Regions from separate parts of the Streptomyces sp. NPDC005485 genome, predicted to be linked through region 1. Evidence: riboswitches for the same ligand, from Rfam matches in the RefSeq annotation. Region 1 holds a riboswitch; each other region holds the start of a gene.

Region 1 (5,081 bases):
GCAGCGGGACGCCCGCCTGAGCGGCCTCGTCGAAGAAGATGAACTGCTCCATGGGGCTCAGGCCGCGCCCGCCGTACTCCGTGGGCCAGCCCACGCCGAGCCAGCCGTCCGTGCCGAGCCGGCGGATCGTCTCGCGGTAGAAGCGCTTCTGGGCCGCGGGGTCGCCGTAGCGCGCATAGGCGTGGTCGGGCACCAGGTCCGCGAAGTATCCGCGCAGCTCGGTGCGCAACCGCTGCTGCTCGGGCGTGTATTCGAGATGCACGGCGCCTCCTGGCTCCAAGGCCGGACCTGACGGCGCACACCGTAGAACGTGTTTCAGAAATTGGGAATGCCGGTGACGTACGCATGCGAAAGGCCCCCAGGATTCGCGCCATATCCGGGGGCCCTGCGCCGTCGAGCGGCACTTCGGTGGATCGATCGGTGGATCGATGAAGCCGTGCGGCGATCGAGTGGTGGTCAGCGTGCGACGGGAGTCGCCCGCGCCTCCGCTCGCTTCTCCGCGGCCTTGGCCGGTTTCGGTGACAGCACCCGCTCCGCCAGCACACCGAAGATCAGCCCGAAGGCCGTCCACAGGGTCAGCTGGATGGCCAGGGCGGCCAGCCGGAACTGCCAGATGAGGCTGGCCGAGAAGTCCTTCGGCACCTCGTTCACCGCGGGCAGGAACCCGTATGCGAGGCCGATGGCGAGGAGGAAGAACGCCCCCGCGGCCAGTGTCGCGTTCCAGTTGCCCAGGCGTGGCGCGAGGCGCTTGCCCAGGATCACGGTGGCGACGGCCAGCAGCACGCTGAGCACCATCATCAGGAAGTACAGCGTGGTGCGCTTACCGATGGTGTCGGGCTCGCCCACGGACGGCGGGTTGGCGGGGTACTTCAGGAACGGCACGACGTAGACCGCGAGGAGGCCCGCCGCCGCGAGGAGCAGCGCACTGGCACGCGGTCCGAAGCGCCCGATCCTGCCGAGCGCGAAGCAGTACGCGAGGGCGGCGATGCCACCGAAGGCGACCCCGTAGACGAGGACGCCGGTGGCCAGGCCACCGGTGGACTGCATCGTGCGGGAGACGACCTCCATGCCGTGCTCGTGACTGTGCGACTCCTCGTAGGCGATCGCCGAGTCCACGCGCGGCTCACCGAGGAAGTAGGCGACGACCAGGGCGAGCAGGCCCGCGGCGAGACCCGCGAGCATGCCCCGTACCAGGAGGTTTCTGACAGTTGCGGAGTTCATGAGCTTCTACGATTCCCCGGCGCCGTCAGTGGCAGGGGAAGCCGAGCAGGTGGCGGGCGTCGTGCACCCACTCGTGGACGTCCGAGCCCGACATCACGGATGTGGCGCCCTGTTCGGCGCCGACGAAGTAGAGCAGAACCAGCATCAGGATGCCGAAGAAGACCGCCCAGGGGGCGATCGCACCGATCGGCAGCTTGGCGGGAACAGCGGTGGGTGTAGCGGTCGGCTGAGCGACGGACTGCGCCATGGGGCAGAACCTCCTGGGGAACTCGCGTCCCATTTCGGTGGTGCACAGGACGACGGCTGCGGGTCTGACTTGCTCGACCTTCACCACCCCTGGTGGGAGTGGCTCTTGCTGGGCTTACAGTGGCGCGACCGTGCCGGATTCTCACCGGCTTCCGCCGAACCGTCGTCAATATCGACGAGACCGTACCGCGAACCGGGGTTGCGGCCAAGGGCGCACGAAGGCGCGGAGGGTGCGCCGGTGGCCTGGTCACGTCGTCAGTTCCCCGATTTCACACGGGTGTTGAGCACGAGAGTGGACGTATGACGAGCCGAGTGATGTTGATCTCAGCCGCAATGAGTGTGGCCGTACGGGAAGCCCGCTTCGACGATGGATGTCCGGTTGATACCACGGGGCTGCGCCTCGCGCGGGCGGCCGCGGGGGCGGTTGCGGCCGTGGACCGGCCGCTGGTCTCCCCCTCGGTGCGCTGCCGCGAGACCGCGCACGCGCTCGGCCTCGGTACGGCGGCGGACGCGCCGGAACTCGCGGGCCTGGACGTGGGCCGCTGGCGCGGCGCGACCCTGGAGGAGGTGAGCGCGAGGGAACCGGAGGCGGTGGCCCGATGGCTGTCCGATCCGGGCTCGGCGCCGCACGACGGCGAGTCGGTGGAGGCCTTCTGCACACGGGTGGCGCACTGGCTGGACGCGACCGCACACGTCGCGGGCCGGACGGTCGCCGTGGTGGAGCCCGAGGTCGTACGCGCCTTGGTGGTACGGACGTTGGGGGCACCGGAGTCCGCGTTCTGGCGGGTCGACGTGCCGCCGTTGACCGCCACCGAGTTCAGCGGGCGATCGGGGCGCTGGAACGTACGGGCCGGACGGCCGCTCGGGGTCTCGGACTGACGCCGGGCACGAGGTGAGCTCCGTGCCCGGAGCGGTGTCGCGAGGAAGTCCGTCAGAGCAGTGTCGCGATGAAGTCCGTGCAGGCCTGGGCGCAGATGCGGCAGGCCTTCGCCCCGTCCTCGGCGCCGGCGTACTCGTCGAAGACCCGGGCGCACGCCAGGCAGACCTCGCGGCACCACTCCGCCTGGATGCGCAGGCCGGACTCGTCCTCGCGGATCTGCTCGGACAGCACGCGACAGGTCGCGTCGCACACCTCGGCGCACAGGACGCCTTCGCGCCTTACGCGTTGGTCCTCTTCGGATCCGTCCGGCTCCGCGAGGCTCGCACGCAGCGCGCACTCCCGCGCGCATTCCGTGCAGGCCTGTGCGCAGGCAAAGCGGTCCTCCAGGAATTGATAGAGCTCCTGCTGAGATGTCGTCGTAGTCACAAGACGCGGGTAGCCGAAGGAAATAGGGTCAAACCAGCAGCCTGCGGCACCCGCGCCGATACCGAGGCGCCCACGCCTCGCAGGCCGCCACCGCAACCCGCGTACTCAAGCCACGAAAGCGCTCAGGCGCCCTCCGCCCGCGCCGCCTCCGCCGCGATCTCCTCGAACTGCGCGCCCATCGCCTCGGAGAGGGCCAGCGCCGCCGACAGCGGGCGGACCATGACCGTCAGTTCGTCGATCCTGCCGTCCTCGTCCATGTGCAGGAAGTCGCAGCCGTGAATCTCCCTCTCGCCCACCTTGGCCTTGAAGACGAGGGCGTGGTCGCGGCCGTCGGCGATCTCCCGCACGTACTCGAAGTCGGTGAAGACACGGGAGACGCCGCGCAGGATGGCGGCGGTGATCGCCTTGCCGGGGTAGGGCTTGAAGACGACGGGGCTGGTGAAGACGACGTCGTCGGCCAGCAGGCTCTCGATGCCGGTGAAGTCGTCGGCCTCCACGGCCTTGCGGAAGGGGTGCATCACGCCCACCTTTCTTACTCAATTAGTTGACTAGATGCGGAGTAGGTTAGTCATCGCGGCGGGTGCCGTCTAGCCTGGGGGCATGGCATTGCGCAACGCACTCCTGGCCACCCTCCTGGAGGGCGAGGCGTCGGGATACGACCTCGCCAAGGGCTTCGACGCCTCGGTGGCCAACTTCTGGATGGCGACCCCACAGCAGCTGTACCGCGAACTCGACCGCATGGAGTCCGAAGGGCTCGTGGCGGCCCGGCTCGTGGAGCAGGAGCGCCGGCCGAACAAGCGGCTGTTCTCCCTCACCGAGGCCGGCCGCCGGGCCCTGTACGCGTTCACGGCCGAACCGCCGAAGCCGACGGCCATCCGCTCCGAACTCATGGTCAAGGTCCAGGCCGTCGACGAGGGCGACGAGCAGGCCGTACGGTCGGCGGTCGCCGGGCAGCTGGAGCGGTCACGCGACAAGCTGGCCCGCTTCGACCGGCTCCGCGACCGTCTCCTCGACGGCCGCACCGAACACGAGTTCCTGGAACGGGCCGAGCGCGTCGGGCCGTATCTGTCCCTGATGCGGGGCCGCGCCTTCGAGCAGGAGAACATCCGATGGGCCGAGCGGACCCTGAGCGTCCTTGAGCAACGCGCCTCCGTGCGGCCGTAGTCCCGGCGCCGCGGACAGCCTGCGCGACGGGTGACCTCCGGGACCAAAGCGCAGATACTGCCGGTGGACGGACCCCTCCTCCCCACTCGGCCGCCTACCCTGATCACGAGACCCAGAGCCCTGCCTGTTCATCGCACCAGGAGGTAACCATGAGGATGCTCATCAACGTCGCGGAGACAGTCGTCGCGGACGCGCTGCGGGGCATGGCGGCCGCTCATCCGGAGCTGACGGTGGACGTGGACAACCGCGTGATCGTACGGCGGGACGCTCCGGTGGCCGGAAAGGTCGGCCTCGTCTCCGGCGGCGGGTCGGGGCACGAGCCGCTGCACGGCGGTTTCGTGGGTCCCGGGATGCTGTCGGCGGCCTGCCCCGGCGAGGTCTTCACGTCTCCGGTGCCGGACCAGATGGTGCGTGCGGCGGCCGCCGTGGACAGTGGCGCGGGCGTGCTGTTCATCGTGAAGAACTACACGGGCGACGTACTGAACTTCGACATGGCCGCGGAACTCGCCGAGGACGAGGGCATCCAGATCGCGAAGGTCCTCGTCAACGACGATGTCGCCGTCACCGACAGCCTGTACACGGCAGGGCGGCGCGGTACGGGCGCCACGCTGTTCGTGGAGAAGATCGCGGGCGCCGCCGCCGACGAGGGCGCGCCGCTGGAGCGGGTCGAGGCGCTGGCCCGGCAGGTCAACGAGAACTCCCGCAGCTTCGGGGTCGCCCTCAGCGCCTGCACCACCCCGGCCAAGGGCAGCCCGACCTTCGACCTGCCGAGCGGCGAACTGGAGCTGGGCGTCGGCATCCACGGCGAGCCCGGCCGGGAGCGGCGCGCGATGATGACCTCGCGCGAGATCGCCGACTTCTCCGTGCACGCGATCCTGGACGACTTCACGCCGCGCAACCCCGTGCTGGTCCTGGTGAACGGCATGGGCGCGACCCCGCTCCTGGAGCTGTACGGCTTCAATGCGGAGGTCCAGCGCGTGCTGACCGAGCGCGGGGTCCCGGTGGCGCACACCCTGGTGGGCAACTACGTCACCTCCCTCGACATGGCCGGCGCGTCGGTGACGCTGTGTCAGGTCGACGAGGAACTGCTGCGCCTGTGGAACGCACCGGTCAGCACGCCGGGCCTGCGCTGGGGCATGTGAGC
Region 2 (5,081 bases), on a different contig from region 1:
GGATGTGTCGGACGCGTCAGGTGCGCCTGCCGCGAAACCGCCGGTGGTGACACCGGTCCGAGTGGTCATAGGCCTCTGCCTGTTCGCGCCGTTCGTGGCGATGCTCTGGGTCGGCTCGTACGCGAAGGTCGACCCGGCCTTCATCGGCATCCCGTTCTTCTACTGGTACCAGATGCTGTGGGTGGTCATCTCCACGCTGCTCACGGTGACCGCGTACAAGCTGTGGCAGCGTGACCAGCGCTCCCGCGCGACCCAGGGCGGGGGTGTGTCCAAGTGAAGGACGGCGTGAACGGAGTCGCCCTCGGCGTCTTCATCTTCTTCTTCCTGGCCGTCACGGTCATGGGCTTCTTGGCCGCACGCTGGCGCAAGGCCGAGAACGACGCGACCCTCGACGAATGGGGCCTAGGCGGCAGGTCGTTCGGCACCTGGGTCACCTGGTTCCTGCTCGGCGGCGACCTCTACACCGCGTACACCTTCGTCGCCGTACCCGCGGCGATCTACGCGGCGGGCGCGGCCGGCTTCTTCGCGGTGCCGTACACGATCCTGGTGTACCCGCTGATCTTCACCTTCCTGCCGCGGCTGTGGTCCGTCTCGCACAAGCACGGGTACGTGACCACGTCCGACTTCGTGCGCGGACGCTTCGGCTCGAAGGGTCTGTCGCTGGCGGTCGCCGTCACCGGCATCCTCGCCACGATGCCGTACATCGCGCTCCAACTGGTCGGCATCCAGGCCGTTCTGGACGTCATGGGCGTGGGCGGTGGCGCGGGCACCAACTGGTTCGTCAAGGACCTGCCGCTGCTGATCGCGTTCGCCGTGCTCGCCGCGTACACCTACTCGTCCGGCCTGCGGGCCCCGGCGCTGATCGCGTTCGTCAAGGACGGCCTGATCTACCTCGTCATCGTGGTCGCGATCATCTACATCCCGATCAAGCTCGGCGGCTTCGACGACATCTTCGCCAAGGCCGGCGACGCTTTCTCCCAGGTCAACCCGGCGACCGGGAAGCCGCGCGGCGCGCTCGCCCCGGCCGAGCCGCAGCAGTGGACCTACGCCACGCTCGCCCTCGGCTCGGCGCTGGCGCTGTTCATGTACCCCCACTCGATCACGGCCACGCTGTCCTCGCGCAGCCGCAACGTGATCCGCCGCAACACCACGATCCTGCCGCTGTACTCGCTGATGCTGGGCCTGCTGGCGCTGCTCGGGTTCATGGCGATCGCGGCCGGGGTGAAGGTGCAGAACGGGCAGCTCGCCATCCCGCAGCTCTTCGAGAACATGTTCCCGGACTGGTTCGCGGGCGTGGCGTTCGCCGCGATCGGCATCGGCGCGCTCGTACCGGCGGCCATCATGTCCATCGCCGCGGCGAACCTGTTCACCCGCAACATCTACAAGGACTTCATCAAGCCGGACGCGACCCCGCAGCAGGAGACCAAGGTCTCCAAGCTGGTCTCGCTCCTGGTGAAGGTCGGCGCGCTGGTCTTCGTCCTCACCATGGACAAGACGGTCGCCATCAACTTCCAGCTGCTGGGCGGCATCTGGATCCTGCAGACCTTCCCGGCGCTGGTCGGCGGTCTGTTCACCCGCTGGTTCCACCGCTGGGCGCTGCTCGCCGGCTGGGCGGTCGGCATGGTCTACGGCACGGTCGCCGCGTACGGGGTCGCCTCGCCGACCCAGGCGCACTTCGGCGGGAGCTCGAAGGAGATCCCCGGCATCGGGGAGATCGGCTACATCGGTCTGACGGCCTTCGTGCTGAACGTGGTGGTGACGGTGGTCCTGACCTTCGTCCTGCGGGCGTTGAAGGCCCCGGACGGCGTCGACGAGACGTCTCCGTCGGACTACACGGCTGACGCGGGCGACCCCGGGGTCCAGGTGGAACTGCCGCCGGCCACGGCGGGGACCTCGCACTAGAGGCACGGAATCCCGAACGGGCCGCCGGAGAGATCCGGCGGCCCGTTGCCGTGCCCGGACCGGCGCCGGCGGCGACGGCGCCCCAGCATTCGCCACCCGCCCAAGAGTTGACGCTCCGGCACCCTTCGACAGCAGCGCGACACAACATGTGGGGGTGCTCCCGCAGCCCGGCACAAGATGTATGCTCGTGCTCGCTGTCGCCGCAGGGGAATCCGGTGCGAATCCGGAACTGTCCCGCAACGGTGTACTTGTGCGTGTATGCGCGCCTGACCAGTCCGAGGTCCTGCCGACAGCGCGCCCGGCCGACCGGTCCGGGTGCCAAGACGTCCGGGCCTCGCGGAGTGGGCCAGCTGGACGCGCGCCGGCCTGTCCGAGCCCGTGCGCCCCGCTGCCCTCGCCCCAGGCCCCGTGCCGAGCGAGGGAGAGTCCCACGTGACCATCGCGCCAGTCGATCCGGCTTCAGCGACCGAGGCGACCGCGACCACCGTGACAGGGGCCGAGGCCGACGCTCCGGGAACCGCGTTGCTGCGGACCCTGACCGACCTCACCGCCGACCTCCCCGACGCCGACCCCGGCCGGGTCGCCGCCGCCGCGCTGCGCGGCCGCTCCGCCCGGGCCGACGAGGCGGAGCTGCGCGAGCTGGCCACCGAGGCGGCCGCGGGCCTCATCTCCGAGGACCCCGCCTACTCCCGGCTCGCCGCGCGCCTGCTGACGATCAGCATCGCCGCCGAGGCCGCGTCGCAGGGTGTCACGTCGTTCTCCGGCTCGGTCGCGGTCGGGCACCGCGAGGGTCTGATCGCGGATCGCACCGCCGAGTTCGTACGGCTGCACACGGCCCGTCTCGACGCGCTGATCGACACCGTCGCCGACGACCGCTTCGGTTACTTCGGCCTGCGCACCCTGCACAGCCGCTATCTGCTGCGGCACCCGATCACCCGCAAGGTCGTCGAGACGCCCCAGCACTTCATGCTGCGCGTGGCCTCCGGCCTCGCCGAGGACGACACCACCCGAGCGGTGGACGAAGTCGCGGCCCTCTACCGGCTGATGAGCCGCCTCGACTACCTGCCCTCCTCCCCCACGCTCTTCAACTCCGGTACGCGGCACCCGCAGATGTCGTCCTGCTACCTCCTCGACTCCCCGCTGGACGAGCTGGACTCCATCTACGACCGCTACCACCAGGTCGCGCGCCTCTCGAAGCACGCGGGCGGCATCGGTCTGTCGTACTCCCGTATCCGCTCCCGCGGTTCGCTGATCCGCGGCACGAACGGGCACTCCAACGGCATCGTCCCGTTCCTGAAGACCCTCGACGCCTCGGTCGCCGCGGTGAACCAGGGCGGCCGGCGCAAGGGCGCGGCCGCGGTCTACCTGGAGACCTGGCACTCCGACATCGAGGAGTTCCTGGAGCTGCGCGACAACACCGGTGAGGACGCCCGGCGTACGCACAACCTGAACCTCGCGCACTGGATCCCGGACGAGTTCATGCGCCGGGTGAACGAGGACGGCGTGTGGTCGCTGTTCTCACCGGCCGACGTGCCCGAGCTGGTGGACCTGTGGGGTGACGCGTTCGACGCCGCCTACCGCAAGGCGGAGGAGGCCGGGCTCGCCAAGAAGACCATTCCGGCCCGCGACCTGTACGGCCGCATGATGCGCACCCTCGCGCAGACCGGCAACGGCTGGATGACGTTCAAGGACGCCGCCAACCGCACCGCCAACCAGACGGCGGAGCCGGGCCACACCGTCCACTCCTCGAACCTGTGCACCGAGATCCTGGAGGTCACGGACGACGGGGAGACCGCGGTCTGCAACCTGGGCTCGGTGAACCTGGGCGCGTTCGTCGACACGGCGGTCGGCGACATCGACTGGGAGCGGCTGGACGAGACGGTCCGCACCGCCGTCACCTTCCTCGACCGGGTCGTCGACATCAACTTCTACCCGACCGAGCAGGCGGGCCGCTCCAACGCCCGGTGGCGCCCCGTGGGCCTCGGCGCGATGGGCCTCCAGGACGTCTTCTTCAAGCTGCGCGTCCCCTTCGACTCGCCCGAGGCCAAGGCCCTCTCCACCCGCATCGCCGAGCGCATCATGCTCGCCGCGTACGAGGCCTCCGCCGATCTCGCCGAGCGCAGCGGCCCGCTGCCGGCCTGGGAGAAGACCCGCACGGCCCGCGGTGTGCTGCACCCCGACCACTACGACGTGGAGCTGAACTGGCCCGAGCGCTGGGCGGCGCTGCGCGGACGTATCGCCTCGACCGGGATGCGCAACTCCCTGCTCCTCGCGATCGCGCCCACCGCGACCATCGCCTCGATCGCCGGTGTGTACGAGTGCATCGAGCCGCAGGTCTCCAACCTGTTCAAGCGCGAGACGCTGTCCGGCGAGTTCCTCCAGGTCAACTCCTACCTGGTGCGCGAGCTCAAGGACCTCGGCGTGTGGGACGCCCGCACCCGTGAGGCACTGCGCGAGTCGAACGGCTCGGTGCAGGACTTCGCCTGGATCCCGGCCGACGTACGGGCGCTGTACCGCACGGCATGGGAGATCCCGCAGCGCGGCCTCATCGACATGGCCGCCGCGCGGACGCCGTTCCTGGACCAGTCCCAGTCCCTGAACCTGTTCCTGGAGACGCCGACCATCGGCAAGCTCTCCTCGATGTACGCGTACGCCTGGAAGTCGGGCCTGAAGACGACGTACTACCTGCGCTCGCGCCCGGCGACCCGCATCGCCCGCGCCGCACAGGCACAGACCCCCATCCCCGTACAGCAGCCGACCCCCGACGAGGACGCGGTCGCCTGCTCCCTGGAAAACCCCGAAAGCTGCGAGGCCTGCCAGTAATGTCCAGCGAAACCAAGAACCTTCTCGACCCGGGCTTCGAGCTGACCCTGCGTCCGATGCGCTACCCCGACTTCTACGAGCGCTACCGGGACGCCATCAAGAACACCTGGACCGTGGAGGAGGTCGACCTCCACTCGGACGTCGCCGACCTCGCGAAGCTGTCCGAGGGCGAGCAGCACATGATCGGCCGGCTGGTCGCGTTCTTCGCGACGGGCGACTCGATCGTCTCGAACAACCTGGTGCTGACGCTGTACAAGCACATCAACTCCCCCGAGGCGCGGCTGTATCTCTCCCGCCAGCTCTTCGAGGAGGCCGTGCACGTCCAGTTCTATCTGACCCTGCTGGACACGTATCTG
Region 3 (5,081 bases), on a different contig from region 1:
GACGTACTGGACGTTCTGGCAGTACGACAACAGCGGCAGCCTGCCGGGTGACCAGAATCTCTTCAACGGCTCCATGGACCGGCTCAGGAAGTTCGCGAAGGGATAGCGGAACCCAATATTCCGCCTCAGTTCGAACCGTGCGCCATCCCTCCGACACATTCCGACACATCCGGAGGGATGGCACACCGAATTGAGTCACCCTGTGTCCCGTCTCAGTTCATCTTCCGTTCATCCAGGTTGCCTACGGTCCTCATGCCACTGACGTCCAACAGAAGCCTGGGTAAATGGAACACATCACGCTCCTCCTCGGAATCGTGATCGTCACCGCTCTCGTGTTCGATTTCACGAACGGTTTCCACGACACCGCCAACGCGATGGCCACCACCATCTCGACCGGCGCACTCAAGCCCAAGGTCGCGGTGGCCATGTCCGCCGCCCTCAACCTTGTCGGCGCGTTCCTTTCGGTGGAGGTCGCCAACACGATCTCCAAGGGCCTCGTCGACGAATCCGGCATCCGTCCGGAGGTCATATTCGCGGCGCTCGTCGGCGCCATCCTGTGGAACCTGGTGACCTGGCTCGTCGGGCTCCCCTCCAGTTCCTCGCACGCTCTGATGGGTGGCCTCATCGGCGCGACCATCGCCTCGGCCGGTACCGGCGCGGTGCACGGTGACGTCCTGGTCACCAAGGTGCTGCTGCCCGCCGTCGCCGCCCCGCTGGTCGCGGGCATCGCCGCGCTGATCGCCACCCGGCTGATGTACACGCTGGGCAGGAACGCGAACGGCAAGTCCACCGAGAAGGGCTTCCGCGCCGGTCAGATCGCCTCCGCGGGCCTGGTCTCGCTGGCCCACGGCACCAACGACGCGCAGAAGACGATGGGCATCATCACCCTGGCCCTGGTCGCCGGTGGCGCGATCGCTCCCGACTCCGACCCGCCGGTCTGGGTCATCCTCTCCGCCGGTCTCGCCATCGCGGCCGGCACCTCCCTGGGCGGCTGGCGCATCATCCGCACGATGGGCAAGGGCCTGACCGACCTCCAGCCGCAGCAGGGCTTCGCCGCCCAGACCAGCGCGGCCACGGTCATCCTGGCCTCCTCGCACATCGGCTTCTCCCTCTCCACCACGCACTCGGTCTCCGGCTCCGTGATGGGCGCGGGCCTGGGCCGCAAGGGAGGCGTGGTCCGCTGGTCCACCGCCACCCGGATGTTCGTCGCCTGGGCGCTGACCCTGCCGGCCGCCGCCCTCGTCGCCGCGCTCGCCGAGTGGGTGACCGGTTTCGGCGACTGGGGCACCGCGCTCGTCGCCGTCTTCCTCGTCGCCTCCTGTGCCGCGATCTGGAAGATCTCCCGCCGCCAGGTGATCGACCACACCAACGTCAACGCCGACACCGACACCGACGAGGAGCCCGCCGGTGTGGTGACCACGGCCATCGCCGCCGTCACCCCTCCCCCGGTCGGCACGGTGACCGACGACCTCACCGCCACCATCCCGTCCCCGGACGCGGAACCCACCCGCCCGGCCACGGTGTAAGGAACGAACAGCATGGACATCGACTGGGCAGCCCTCGGCTCCGTCTTCGGAGTCAGCCTCGTGGTCACCGTGGCCCTCGTCGGCCTCTTCACCCTCGGCATCGTCGGCCTCTCCAAGCAGGAGTCGGCCTCGGCCAAGGGCGATTCGGCCGCGCTCGCGGTCACCGGCGCCTACGCCTGCTTCGCGGCGTGCGCGGCGGCGGTGGCGTACGGGATCTACCTGATCGTCGCCTGACGACCGGACAGAAACACGTAAACCAGGCATCACTTCGGGTGGGGTGCGGGGACGCGACAGCGTCCCGCACCCCACCCGTATGTGGGCCTTCGCACACTCTCCCCTCGCAGGTCAACAGCGAGTTGACGGCTGTTCTCGGCCCGTGGTGGACTGCCGGAGCCATGTACGGCGGCAGAAGAGGAAGCCGGTGTGAATCCGGCGCGGTCCCGCCACTGTCACCGGGGTAGTAACCCCCGGGAGCCAGGAACTCTCACCGCCGGTCTCGTCGAACCAGGGCGTGGACACCCTGAGTGAGGACATATCGCCATGTGCGGCTGCCCGTTGCGGGTCCTGGACAGTACGGTGCCGGACGGTACGACGGTTCCGCCCTCCCTTACGGCGGGCTGACCCCATGCGTGCCGATCGCGTCTTCGCGTACGGCGCCGCCGCCGGCCTCCTCGGTGACCTGATCCTCGGCGATCCGCGCCGCGGGCACCCGGTCGCCGCGTTCGGTCGGGCCGCGGGCGCTGTGGAACGGGTGCTGTGGCGCGACCACCGCGGATGGGGCGCACTGCACACCCTGGTGTGCGCCGGCGGAGCCGTGTCCCTCGCTGCCGCCGCAAGCCGCTGCGCACGAAGCTCCGCCACCGCCTCCCTCGCCCTGACCGCCGCCGCCACCTGGACCGTCGTGGGCGGGACCTCCCTGGGCCGCGAGGCGCGGGCGATCGGCGCGGCCCTCGAAGCCGGGGACGTCGACGCGGCCCGGCAGCGGCTGCCCCACCTGTGCGGGCGCGATCCGCAGGCACTGGACGCGGACGGGATCGCGCGGGCCGTCGTGGAGTCCGTCGCCGAGAACACCTCCGACGCCGTCGTGGGCGCGCTGGTGTGGGGCGCCGTCGCCGGTGTGCCGGGGCTCGTCGGGTTCCGGGCGGTCAACACGCTCGACGCCATGGTCGGGCACAAGTCACCCAGGTACCGACGCTACGGCTGGGCCTCCGCGCGCCTCGACGACATCGCCGGATGGCCGGGGGCGCGGCTGACCGCCGTGCTCGCCACCGTCGCCGGCGGCGACCCGCGGGGCGCCGCCCGGGCCTGGCGCGCGGACGCCGCGAAGCATCCGAGCCCCAACGCCGGTCCGGTGGAGGCCTCGTTCGCGGGCGCGCTCGGGGTGCGCCTGGGCGGCACTCTCTCGTACGGCGGGCGGGTCGAGCACCGGCCCGTGCTGGGCAGCCGGGGACGGCCGGTGCGGACCACGGACATCGAGCGGGCCGTACGGCTGTCGCGCCGGGTGGGCCTGCTCGCCCTCGGCGTGAGCGTCGCCGCACGCGCCCTGACACGACGGGGAGGCACGTCATGAGCGGCGGACTGCTGATCGCGGGAACCACCTCCGACGCGGGCAAGAGCGTGGTGACCGCCGGGATCTGCCGGTGGCTGGTGCGGCAGGGCGTGAAGGTGGCGCCCTTCAAGGCGCAGAACATGTCCCTCAATTCCTTCGTCACGCGCGAGGGCGCCGAGATCGGGCGGGCGCAGGCCATGCAGGCGCAGGCCGCACGCGTCGAGCCGACCGCGCTGATGAACCCCGTACTGCTCAAGCCGGGCAGCGACCGGAGCAGTCAGGTCGTCCTCATGGGCAAGCCGGTGGGCGAGATGACGGCGCGGGGCTATCACGGCGGGCGGCAGCAGGCGCTTCTCGGGACCGTTCTGGACTGTCTCGCCGAGTTGCGGGGCACGTATGACGCGGTGATCTGTGAGGGGGCCGGCAGTCCTGCCGAGATCAATCTGCGGCGGACGGACATCGTGAACATGGGGATCGCGCGCAATGCGCGGCTGCCCGTGCTCGTCGTCGGCGACATCGACCGCGGCGGCGTCTTCGCGTCCTTCTTCGGGACCGTCGCGCTGCTCTCACCCGAGGACCAGCAGTTCGTCGCCGGGTTCCTCGTCAACAAGTTCCGCGGCGACGTCTCGCTGCTGGAGCCGGGCCTCGACATGCTCCGCGGCCTCACCGGGCGCCCCTCGTACGGTGTGCTGCCCTTCCAGCACGGCCTCGGCATCGACGAGGAGGACGGGCTGCGTGTCTCGCTGCGGGGGGCCGTGCGGGAGTCCGTGGTGGCCGCGCCCGTCGGCGAGGACGTGCTGCGCGTCGCCGTCTGCGCCGTCCCGCTGATGTCCAACTTCACGGACGTGGACGCGCTGGCCGCCGAACCGGGCGTCGTCGTGCGGTTCGTGGACCGCGCCGAGGAACTGGCCGACGCCGACCTCGTCGTCGTACCGGGCACCCGCGGGACGGTGAAGGCGCTGGAGTGGCTGCGCGAGCGCGGCCTCGCGGACGCGATCGCGCGACGGGCCGCCGAAGGGCGGCCGGTGCTCGGGATCTGCGGCGGCTTCCAGGTGCTCGGCGAGCACATCGAGGACGAGGTCGAGAGCCGTCAGGGCGCTGTCGACGGGCTCGGTCTGCTGCCCGTACGCGTGCGGTTCGCACGCGAGAAGACCCTCACCCGGCCCGTCGGCGAGGCGCTCGGCGAGCCCGTCGAGGGATACGAGATCCATCACGGCGTCGCCCGGGTGGCGGGCGGGGAACCGTTCCTGGACGGTTGCCGGGTCGGCTCCGTCTGGGGGACGCACTGGCACGGCTCGCTGGAGTCGGACGGCTTCCGGCGCGCCTTCCTGCGCGAGGTGGCGGCCGCCGCGGGCCGTCGCTTCGTGCCGGCCGCCGACACGTCGTTCGGGGCGCTGCGCGAGGAGCAGCTCGACCGGCTCGGCGATCTGATCGAGGAACACGCGGACACGGACGCGCTGTGGCGGCTCATCGAGTCGGGCGCGCCTTCAGGACTGCCTTTCATTCCACCGGGAGCACCCGCATGAGCACAGTGTTGTTGTTGTCGACCGCCGACACCGATCTGCTGGCGGCTCGTGCCTCCGGCGCCGCGTACCGGATCGGCAACCCGACCCGCGTGGACGTCGCGGAGGAACTCCCCGCGCTCGTCGCGGGCGCGGACGTCGCCGTCGTACGGCTGCTGGGCGGCAAGCGCGCCTGGGAGGACGGGCTCGCCTTCCTGAAGGCGTCGGGCATCCCGACGGTGCTGCTCGGCGGGGAGACCGTGCCCGACGCGGAGCTGATGGCCGAGTCGTCCGTGCCCGCCGGTGTGGTCGCGGAGGCGCTGCGCTACCTCGTCGAGGGCGGCCCGGAGAACCTGTCCGAGCTGGCCCGCTTCCTCTCCGACACCGTGCTGCTCACGGGCGAGGGCTTCGAGGCACCGCGGGAGATGCCGGAGTACGGCGTCCATGGCGAGCCCGAGCTCGACACGAGCCGGCCCACCGTGGCCGTGCTCTTCTACCGCGCCC
Region 4 (5,081 bases), on a different contig from region 1:
CCCCAACGGCACCGTCGAACTCGTCCACGTCACCACGGGCGAACTGACCCTCACCGTCGACGGCGTGGACCACCTCGTACCGACGGGCGCGAGCGTCTCGTTCGAGGCCAACACCCCTCATGTGTACGGGAATTCGGGCGACGAGCCGGTCGAGATGATCATGACGGTGTCGGTGCCGCTCGTCCGCTGAGACGCCCAGCGGGAGGCGCCGGCGCGGCTGTTAGCGTGCGGTCATGCGCGCACCCATCGGACACTTCGACCACGCCACACCCGCACCCGAATGCCTCGACCGGCTCACCCGCCCGGTCGCCGACGCCGTACGCCACTGGCGCGGCAGCGTCCCCGCCGAGCAGATCGTGTACGTCGACACCGAGCCGGAGTGGGCCGACACCTCGGTCTTCCTGGAGCACTACGGCCAGGAGCTCCTCGACCAGTCCGCCAACTGCGTGGTGGTCGCGGGCAAGCGCGGAGGCGACACGACACTGGCCGCGTGCGTGGTCCTCTCCGGTACCCGCGTCGATGTCAACGGCGCCGTACGCCGCCAACTCGGCGCCCGCAAGGCCTCGTTCGCACCGATGGACACGGCGACCGGGGAAACCGGGATGGAGTACGGCGGCATCACGCCCCTCGGACTGCCGGGCGACTGGCCCGTGTTGGTGGACTCCGCGGTCGTCGACCTGGCCTATGTACTGGTGGGAAGCGGGCGGCGCAGGGGGAAGCTGCTCGTGCCGGGCAAGGCTTTTGCGGAGCTGCCCAGCGCGGTGGTGCTGGAGGGGCTCGGCACCTGACCGCCGTCAGCCGCTGAGTGCCGGGTGTCGGTCACCGGATCCTCGCGCCCTTTGCCGCGCGCCGCCTGCCGCACGCCGCGCAAACCGCTTGCCGTGATCGTCCGGAGGTCGTCAGGATGGCGGCATGCCCAGCTTCACCGCCTCCGACGGGACCGAACTCGCCTATCACCTCGACGGTGAGGGCGAGCCGCTGCTCTGCCTGCCGGGCGGGCCGATGCGCGCCTCCGCCTATCTGGGCGACCTCGGGGGGCTCGCCCGGCGACGCCGACTGATCCGGCTCGATCTGCGGGGCACCGGCGATTCCGGCGTACCCGAGGACCCGGCGACGTACCGCTGCGATCGTCAGGTGGCCGACGTGGAGGCCCTGCGCGTGCACCTCGGGCTGGAGCGCGTCGATCTGCTGGCCCACTCGGCGGCAGGCGACCTCGCGCTGCTCTACACGGCCCGCTACCCGCGGCGCGTGCGGAGTCTGGCGCTGATCACCGCCCGGGCGCGCGCCCTGGGCGTCGACTTCACCGTGGAGCACCGCCTCGAAGCGGCCGCCCTGCGCAAGGGTGAGCCGTGGTTCGAGGCGGCCTTGGGTGCCTACGAAAGGACCTGGGCCGGCACGGCCTCCGACGCGGACTACGACACCGCCGCACCCTTCTTCTACGGGCGGTGGGACGAGGCCGCGCGGGCCCACGCCGCGGCCGACGCGGAGCAGAGCAACGAGGAGGCAGCGAGCCTGTACGCGTCCTCGGGCGCCTTCACACCGGACGCAACTCGCACCGCGCTCGCCGCCCTCGCCGGATGGGAAGGACGGGCGCTGCTGCTCGCGGGCGAGGTGGACAGCGGTCCGCTGCCGCGCGTCGCCGCCGACATCGCGGGGCTGTTCCCCGTGGCGCGGATGACCGTCCAGCCGGGCGCCGGGCACTTCCCGTGGATCGACGATCCGGACTTCTTCTCCGACGCGGTCGAAGGGTTCCTCGCCGAGGAGCCGGCCGGCCGGGGCTGAGGCTCAGGCCAGCCGCAGGCTGATCCACTCGATGGTGTCGCCCGGCAGCAGATAGCGTTCGACCTCGACGAATCCATTGCGGAGCGCGAAGCGCAGGCCGTCCTCGTTCGAGGCCAGGACCACCGTCTCGATCGCCTCAGTGCCCAGTTCCCGCGCCTGTTCCAGAGCGCGCGCGTACAGCTGCGCGCCGAGCCCCTGCCGTCGGTGCGGCGCGAGCACGCGGGCGATCACCGTGGCCGCGGGCGTCTCGTCGTCGGGTGGACGCACCGTCGTGCAGCCGACCAGGACGTCGCCGAGACGGGCGACCTCCATGCGGTTGCGGCCGGTTCGCTCCCGCACGTCGTCGAGGGACAGGACGTGGGTCGGGATGACCGTGTTGTGGACGTACTGCCAGTCCGTGAGACCGGCTTCGTCCGTCGGCTGCTCGATGCGAAGCGTGGGCATCCGAGCAGGAAACCGGGGTGCCTCGTGAACCGTCAACCACGTTTCCGTACCGGCCGGTTGAGGCACCCCTCGGATGCCCTAAATGCCCTGTCGGCGGTACTCGATCGCCGGGCAGCGGTCCATGACCATGTCCAGCCCCGCGGCGCGCGTCCGCTCGTACGCCCGCTCGTCGACGACCCCCAGCTGGAACCAGACGGCGTTCGCGCCGATCTCCACGGCTTCGTCGGCCACCGGGCCGGCCAGGTCGCTGTTGACGAAGACATCGACGACGTCGACCTCGAAGGGTATGTCGGCGAGGGAGGCGTAGCCCTGCTCGCCGTGGACCGTCTCGGCCTTCGGGTGGACCGGGACGACGCGCTTGCCGTGCCGGCGCAGCACCTCGGCGACGCCGTAGGCCGCGCGGTCCCGGTTGGTGGACAGGCCCACGACGGCCCAGGTGTCGCCGAGCTCCGAGAGGATCCTGCTGACCGTCTCCTGGTCGCCGTACATGGTGTGTCTCCTCTGTCTCCGCGGCTGCGGTTCCGACTGCGGTGCGTCTGCGGCTCGCCCCGGGCAAGGGGCTCTGCGGGTGGCAACAGCCCAGGGCGGCAGGCGATTCCCGGCACGCCCCGTGATAACTTTCCGAGGCCAGTCGAACCCATGTACGTGGGTCAGGGAATCCGGTGCGAATCCGGAGCTGACGCGCAGCGGTGAGGGCGACGGGCGGGGCATCGGCCACTGGACCACGAAGAGTCCGGGAAGGCGCCTCGTTCGCGTGACCCCGAGTCCGAAGACCTGCTGGCGCCCCCGCCGGTCGAGTGCCGCCGGGGAGACCGTACGACCGGGCTCCGCGCTTGAGCCCTCGACGACTGGGGACCCACTCCCGTGCCCACCGCACGTACGACCCGCCGTGCCGCCCCGCTGATCGCCGGCGCGCTGCTGCTGACCGGTTGCGGTTCCGGCTCGTCCGGTACCGCTTCGGCGAAGACCGCCGTCACCCTCGACAACTGCGGCCGGACCGTCCGCGTCGCGGCCCCGCCGCGCCACGCCGTCTCCCTCAACCAGGGCACCACCGAGATCATGCTCTCGCTCGGGCTCGCCGACCGGATGGCCGGGACGGCCACCTGGACCGACCCCGTGATGAAGGGCCTGGAGAAGGCGAACGCCGAGGTGCCCCGGCTCGCCGACAACAACCCCTCCTTCGAACGGGTCCTGGACACCGAACCGGACTTCGTCGCCGCCTCCTTCGTCTCCACACTGGGCAAGGGCGGCGTGGCCACCCGGGACCAGCTCGAGAAGGTCGGCGTTCCCACCTACGTCTCCCCGTCCGACTGCGCGGGCAAGGACAACTCCGGTGACGGGGACGGCTCGCGCAAGCAGCCGCTGACCATCGACACCGTCTACGGCGAAGTACGGGACCTGGCCAAGGTGTTCGGGGTGCAGAAGCGGGGCGATCGGCTCGTCGCCTCGCTCAAGCAGCGCATGACGAAGGCCACTTCGGGAATCGACGCCTCGGACGTCACCCTCCTGTACTGGTTCGCCAACGCCCAGTCGCCCTACATGGCGGGCTGCTGCGGAGCCCCCGGCATCATCACCCGCGCACTCGGCGCGAAGAACACCTTCGGCGCTACGCACGAGGAGTGGCCCCAGATCAACTGGGAGACGGTCGCCGACCGCGACCCCGACGTGCTCGTCATCGGCGACCTCACGCGCAAGTCGCAGACCGCCGAGTCGGCCGCCCGGAAGATCGCCTTCCTGGAGTCCGACCCGGTCACCAAGAACATGTCCGCCGTCCGGCACAAGCGCTACGTCCTGCTCAGCGGCCAGGCCATGAACCCGACCATCCGCACCGTGGAGGGCGTGGAGCAAGTGGCCGCCGGACTGCGCCGGTTCGGGCTCGCGGGGTGACGGTCAAGGGACTGCTGTCGACGGCGGCCGGGCTCGCCGCGCTGTGCGCGTCCATCGCCGTCGCGATCACCATCGGACCCGCGCAGATCCGGGTCGGCGACGTCTGGTCGGTCGTCGCGGCCCACCTCGGGTGGGGGAGCACGGACGTCTCGCCGATCCGGAACGGAATCGTGTGGCAGCTCCGGCTGCCGCGCACGCTGCTCGCGGCCGTGTGCGGCGCGGGCCTCGCCGTGTGCGGCGCGGTGATGCAGTCCCTGCTGCGCAACCCGCTCGCCGATCCGTTCGTGCTCGGGGTGTCGTCCGGCGCGTCGACGGGCGCGGTCGCCGTGGTCGTCCTCGGCGTCGGGGGCGGCGCCGTGTCGGTGTCCGCGGGCGCGTTCGCCGGAGCGGTCCTGTCCTTCGCGCTCGTCCTGCTGCTCAGCCACACGCTCGGCGGCACCACCGACCGCGTGGTGCTCTCCGGCGTCGCCGCCATGCAGCTCTTCTCCGCCCTCACCTCCTTCGTCGTCATGACCGCCGCCGACGCCGAGACCACCCGCGGGGTGCTGTTCTGGCTGCTCGGCTCACTCGGCGGCGCCGGCTGGACGGACGTGTGGGTGGGCGCCTGCGTGCTCGCCGTCGCCCTGCTGGTCTGCGCGGGGTACGCCCGCACGCTCGACGCCTTCGCCTTCGGGCAGGACGCGGCCGCCGCGCTCGGCGTGTCCGTCGCCCGCACCCGGCTGGTGCTGCTGAGCGTCACGGCTCTGCTCACCGCCGTCCTGGTCAGCTCGGCCGGCGCGATCGGCTTCGTCGGCCTGGTCCTGCCGCACGCGGCCCGCGCCCTGGTCGGATCCGGCCACGCCCGGCTGCTGCCGGTCGCCGCGCTGGCCGGGGCGGTGTTCCTGGTGTGGGTGGACACCCTGGCCCGTACGGTCCTCGACCCGCAGGAGGTGCCGGTGGGCGTGGTCACCTCACTGATCGGGGTGCCC

The links. A riboswitch is a leader RNA that binds a small molecule or an ion and turns the genes downstream of it on or off. The one in region 1 is predicted to bind cobalamin.
Region 2: linked by a shared signal. The riboswitch ahead of ABZS97_RS31580 (ribonucleoside-diphosphate reductase subunit alpha) and the one ahead of ABZS97_RS24680 (CbtB-domain containing protein) in region 1 are both predicted to bind cobalamin.
Region 3: linked by a shared signal. The riboswitch ahead of ABZS97_RS26695 (cobalamin biosynthesis protein) and the one ahead of ABZS97_RS24680 (CbtB-domain containing protein) in region 1 are both predicted to bind cobalamin.
Region 4: linked by a shared signal. The riboswitch ahead of ABZS97_RS27095 (ABC transporter substrate-binding protein) and the one ahead of ABZS97_RS24680 (CbtB-domain containing protein) in region 1 are both predicted to bind cobalamin.

Annotation. Positions count from the first base shown of each region.
Region 1 covers NZ_JBEXDZ010000077.1:35,983-41,063, forward strand. The annotation lists gene ABZS97_RS24670 (acyl-CoA dehydrogenase family protein) at 1-262, opposite strand, end outside; gene ABZS97_RS24675 (CbtA family protein) at 457-1,221, opposite strand; gene ABZS97_RS24680 (CbtB-domain containing protein) at 1,247-1,468, opposite strand; cobalamin riboswitch at 1,505-1,668, opposite strand; gene ABZS97_RS24685 (histidine phosphatase family protein) at 1,768-2,346, shown strand; gene ABZS97_RS24690 (ferredoxin) at 2,399-2,773, opposite strand; gene ABZS97_RS24695 (nuclear transport factor 2 family protein) at 2,896-3,291, opposite strand; gene ABZS97_RS24700 (PadR family transcriptional regulator) at 3,374-3,937, shown strand; gene dhaK (dihydroxyacetone kinase subunit DhaK) at 4,087-5,079, shown strand.
Region 2 covers NZ_JBEXDZ010000119.1:19,617-24,697, reverse strand. The annotation lists gene ABZS97_RS31590 (DUF3311 domain-containing protein) at 1-277, shown strand, start outside; gene mctP (monocarboxylate uptake permease MctP) at 274-1,902, shown strand; cobalamin riboswitch at 2,067-2,208, shown strand; gene ABZS97_RS31580 (ribonucleoside-diphosphate reductase subunit alpha) at 2,335-4,725, shown strand; gene ABZS97_RS31575 (ribonucleotide-diphosphate reductase subunit beta) at 4,725-5,081, shown strand, end outside.
Region 3 covers NZ_JBEXDZ010000089.1:15,565-20,645, reverse strand. The annotation lists gene ABZS97_RS26710 (lysozyme) at 1-106, shown strand, start outside; gene ABZS97_RS26705 (inorganic phosphate transporter) at 285-1,526, shown strand; gene ABZS97_RS26700 (hypothetical protein) at 1,539-1,760, shown strand; cobalamin riboswitch at 1,889-2,031, shown strand; gene ABZS97_RS26695 (cobalamin biosynthesis protein) at 2,152-3,096, shown strand; gene ABZS97_RS26690 (cobyric acid synthase) at 3,093-4,601, shown strand; gene cobN (cobaltochelatase subunit CobN) at 4,598-5,081, shown strand, end outside.
Region 4 covers NZ_JBEXDZ010000091.1:27,691-32,771, reverse strand. The annotation lists gene ABZS97_RS27120 (XRE family transcriptional regulator) at 1-190, shown strand, start outside; gene ABZS97_RS27115 (YbaK/EbsC family protein) at 234-788, shown strand; gene ABZS97_RS27110 (alpha/beta hydrolase) at 913-1,782, shown strand; gene ABZS97_RS27105 (GNAT family N-acetyltransferase) at 1,786-2,226, opposite strand; gene ABZS97_RS27100 (CoA-binding protein) at 2,305-2,715, opposite strand; cobalamin riboswitch at 2,838-3,023, shown strand; gene ABZS97_RS27095 (ABC transporter substrate-binding protein) at 3,091-4,113, shown strand; gene ABZS97_RS27090 (iron chelate uptake ABC transporter family permease subunit) at 4,110-5,081, shown strand, end outside.